2 regions of the Allobosea sp. P4_H5 genome follow, and region 1 is predicted to be linked to the other one. Evidence: riboswitches for the same ligand, from Rfam matches in the RefSeq annotation. Region 1 holds a riboswitch; the other holds the start of a gene.

The links. A riboswitch is a leader RNA that binds a small molecule or an ion and turns the genes downstream of it on or off. The one in region 1 is predicted to bind thiamine pyrophosphate.
Region 2: linked by a shared signal. The riboswitch ahead of thiC (phosphomethylpyrimidine synthase ThiC) and the one ahead of AC1DS0_RS14095 (ABC transporter permease) in region 1 are both predicted to bind thiamine pyrophosphate.

What each region holds. Positions count from the first base shown of each region.
Region 1 covers NZ_JBFUKM010000006.1:111,120-113,316, forward strand. Annotated here, with positions in the region: gene AC1DS0_RS14090 (TenA family protein) at 10-657, shown strand; TPP riboswitch at 717-813, shown strand; gene AC1DS0_RS14095 (ABC transporter permease) at 912-1,655, shown strand; gene AC1DS0_RS14100 (ABC transporter substrate-binding protein) at 1,699-2,197, shown strand, end outside.
Region 2 covers NZ_JBFUKM010000018.1:1,870-4,066, forward strand. Annotated here, with positions in the region: gene AC1DS0_RS28010 (OmpA family protein) at 1-168, shown strand, start outside; gene AC1DS0_RS28015 (hypothetical protein) at 267-584, shown strand; gene AC1DS0_RS28020 (hypothetical protein) at 652-852, shown strand; TPP riboswitch at 957-1,061, shown strand; gene thiC (phosphomethylpyrimidine synthase ThiC) at 1,139-2,197, shown strand, end outside.

The DNA of each region.
Region 1 (2,197 bases):
GCCAACCTTATGACCACCCGCTTTACCGAGACCCTCCGCCAGGAAAGCCAGCCGGCCTGGGCGCAATCCGTCGGCCACCGCTTTGTGCGCGAGCTGCTGGACGGCACGGTGTCCGACGCGGTCATGGTTCGTTACCTCGTCCAGGACCATCGCTTCATCGACAGCTTCCTGACCTTGCTCGGCGCGGCGCTCGCCAGCGCCGACAGCTTCGAGGCCCGCATCCGCTTCGGCCGCTTCATCGGCATGGTCAGCGGCGAGGAGAACACCTATTTCCTGCGCGCCTTCGACGCGCTCGGTGTCGGCGAGCAGGAGCGCAGCACGCCTCCCGACAGCAAGGCCACCGCCGGCTTCAAGGAGCTGATGCGCGAGGCCGCCGCGACGCGCTCCTATGCCGCTGCCCTCTCCGTGCTGGTCGTGGCCGAATGGCTCTATCTCGACTGGGCCCAGCAGGCGTCGCCGCCGCTGCCGGCGAACTTCATCCATGCCGAATGGATCACCCTGCACGACAACCCCGACTTCCGCGATTTCGTCGGCTTCCTGCGCGCCGAGCTCGACCGCGTCGGCCCCGGCGAGGCAGAAACGAGCCGCGATTTCTTCCTGCGCGCCGTGGCGCTGGAGAAGGCGTTCTTCGATTCAGCCTATGATGGCGAGGGCTGATCGACGCCACCTGGCCTGAGACAGGCGTGACAGCCGCAAGCCGCTCTGTCACAAGGGCGGTCGAGAGACGGGGGCGTTCGCCGCAAGGCGAGCTGAGAAGCACCCTTCGAACCTGAACCAGATCATGCTGGCGGAGGGAGTCGCTCGGGGCAGCCTCGCCAGCGTTTCCCCGTGCTCGCCTTCCACCGGAAAGGCGAGCCTTGACGACGCAGGACGCGACAGAGCGGGACCCACCTCCCGGCGCAAAGCCGGTGATGGTCGTGCTCGCTCCGGCCCTGCGCACCATTCTCGTCCTGCTCCTGGCCTGGCAAGGCGCGATCTGGCTGTTCCAGCCGCCGCGCTACATCCTGCCCTCGCCGCTCGACGTCGCCCTGGCCTTCCAGCGCCAGCCCGGCTTCCTCTTCAGCCATAGCCTCACCACCATCGCCGAGATGGCGCTCGGCTTCGTGCTCGGCTCAGCGTTCGGCGCGTTGACGGCGCTCGCCATCGTGGCGCTGCCGCGGTTCGGGCGCCTGCTCTGGCCGGTGCTGCTCGTCCTCCAGTCCTTCCCGGTCTTCGTCATCGCGCCGCTATTGGTCGTCTGGTTCGGCTTCGGCATGGGCTCGAAGGTGATCATGGCGACGATCATCATCTTCTTCCCCATCGCCTCCGCCTTCACCGACGGCCTGCGCCGGACCGATCCCGAACTGATCGACGCCACCGCGCTGACCACGGCGACGCATTGGCAGACGCTGCGTTATGTCCGCCTGCCGCTCGCCATGCCCGCTCTCCTCACCGGCCTGCGGGTCGCGGCCCCGCTGGCGCCGCTCGGCGCGGTGATCGGCGAATGGGTCGGTGCCTCCGCTGGCCTCGGCTTCGTCATGGTCCAGGCCAATGCCCGCATGCAGACCGACACGGTCTTCGCCGCGATGACCGTGCTCGCCGTGCTCAGCCTCGTCCTGCGCCATCTCGTCGATGCGCTCGGCCCGCGCCTGCTTCCCTGGGCAAGCGAGCCGTGACGCCGCCCCGCCTCAAGCCGATCACGCAGAAGGATTTCGCCTGATGACCCTCCGCGCCCTCTCTAGACGCGCCCTCCTCGCCACCGGCCTCGTCCTGGCCGCCGGCCTCGCCAGCCCGGCCCGCGCTGCCGACAAGCTGACCGTGATGCTCGAATGGTTCGTCAATCCGGATCACGCGCCGCTGGTCGTCGCGCAGCAGCTCGGCCTGTTCAAGGAAGCCGGGCTCGAGGTCGCCATGGTGCCGCCCTCCGACCCCTCCGCCGTGCCCCGTCTCGTTGCCGCCGGGCAGGCTGATATCGGCATCCACTACCAGCCCAATCTCTATCTCGACCACGCCGCCGGCATTCCGATCGTCCGCGTCGGCACGCTGGTCGAGACCCCGCTCAACAGCGTCATCGTCAAGGCCGACGGGCCGATCAAGAGCCTCGCCGACCTCAAGGGCAAGACGATCGGCTATGCCGTCTCGGGCACGGAAACCACCCTGCTCGGCCAGATGCTGGCCAAGGCCGGCTTGAAGCTCGACGACGTCAAGCTGGTCAACG
Region 2 (2,197 bases), on a different contig from region 1:
GTCGCCGAAATCCTGACCCGCGACTTCGGCATCCCGGCCGAGAACCTGACGACGCAGGGCTATGGCGAGCAGTACCTCAAGGTCCAGACGCAGGGCGATTCGCGCGAGAACCGGCGCGTGACGCTGCGCCGGATCACGCCGCTGCTCACCGGCCAGAACCAGCAGTGACATCAGCCGAAGCAGCCAGCGGGCTGCTTCGCGCCTTTATCGAGGGGCGGCCGGAACAATCGCCGGCCGCCCCTGTTCTTCTAGCGGGGAGGATCGCCTTGCACCTGCCTGACAGGAGGAATGCCATGCGCAAAAACTCATGGGTCCTGCTCGGATTGATCGCCGTAGGGTTGCTGGCGGCGGAAGCTGCTGCTGCTCAGTCCGTTTCGCCGCAAACACCACGCCAGCAGCGTGCACCCGGTGTGCCGATGACGCCGAATGCGGGTGAGGTGCAGAAGCTCGAGCCGCGCTCCGATCGCATTGAGGCGACGCGCGAGCGCGAGCAGCTGGCGCGCGATCGCTCCGCGCCGCCGCAGCCGAACCGCGTGATTCCGATGCCGAGGCCGGTGCCGTCGATCATCGCTCCCACTCGCTAGAGCCCGCCGCTTCGGGTTTAGATTCAGGTAAGGCTCGCCGCCTATGGTGGCGGCGAGGAGCCATGTCATGAGCGAGATGTCGGTCGCGATCGCCCAGAGCCTGATCAGCATGAAGTCGGCTGCGACGCAGCAGGCGCTGCAGCTGGAAATGGTCAAGCAGAACGCCGATTCCGATCAGGCGCTGGTTGCCATGCTGCAGCAGGCGTCAGAGCAGCAGCAGGCCACGCTCCCCGCCGGCCAGGGCGGCAATCTCGACATCACGGCCTGATTGCCCGACGTTCCAATGGCGTATTGCCTACGGCGCATGCCGGCACAGCGCCGGAGCGCGGTGCTTTGCCGGTTGCGCGCAGATCACGACGGTTCTAACCTCCGCCTCGTTCCGAGGGGTGCTCGACAAGAGCTGAGATGGCCTGACGGCCGAACCCATCGAACCTGATCCGGGTCATACCGGCGGAGGGACTGGAACGCGGCTGCGCCACAAATGCATCCGCAGACAGCGACTGGACCGTCAGACGCCCCGGATCTCCTGAACCTGAGAGGGAGGAGATCCTAAGATGAACGCCCATACCAAGCCGCAGAAGAACAGCGTCAAGGCCGCACCGCAGACGGTGACCACCGGCCCGATCATCGGCTCGCGCAAGATCTATGTCGCGGCGCCCGAGCATCCCGAGATGCGCGTGCCCTTCCGCGAGGTTGTGCTGACCACCGATGCCGAGCCGCCGGTGCGCATCTACGACCCGTCCGGCCCCTATACCGAGACCGACGCGCGGATCGACCTCAATGCCGGCCTGGTCCAGCCGCGCCGCGCCTGGCTCGACGCCCGCGGCTTCCAGACCGTGCCCGGCCGCGCTGTCACCGCCGCCGATAATGGCCATATCAGCGAAGCTCAACTCGTGCCGGCCTGCCCGGCGCAGCGCCCGATCCTCGAGGCCGGGTCCGGCCAGATGGCGACGCAATACGAATTCGCCAGGGCCGGAATCGTCACGCCCGAGATGACTTACGTCGCCCATCGCGAGAATCTCGGCCGTGCCGCCATGCTGGACGGCGCCAAAGAACGCCATGCCGACGGCGAGAGCTTCGGCGCCTCGGTTCCGGAATTCGTCACGCCGGAATTCGTCCGCGACGAGATCGCCCGCGGGCGCGCCATCATCCCCGCGAACATCAACCATCCCGAGCTCGAGCCGATGGCGATCGGCCGCAATTTCCTGGTCAAGATCAACGCCAATATCGGCAATTCGGCCGTGACCTCCGGCGCCGCCGAGGAGGTCGAGAAGCTGGTCTGGGCGATCCGCTGGGGCGCCGACACGGTGATGGACCTCTCCACCGGTCGCAACATCCACAACATCCGCTCCTGGATACTCAGAAACTCGCCGGTGCCGATCGGCACGGTGCCGATCTACCAGGCGCTGGAGAAGGTCGGCGGCGACCCGATCAAGCTCGACTGGGAGGTGTTCAAGGACACGCTGATCGAGCAGGCCGAGCAGGGCGTCGACTATTTCACCATCCATGCCGGCGTGCGTCTTCCCTACGTGCCATTGACCGCCAGCCGCGTGACCGGCATCGTCTCGCGCGGCGGCTCGATCATGGCGCGCTGGTGCCTGGCGCATCACAAG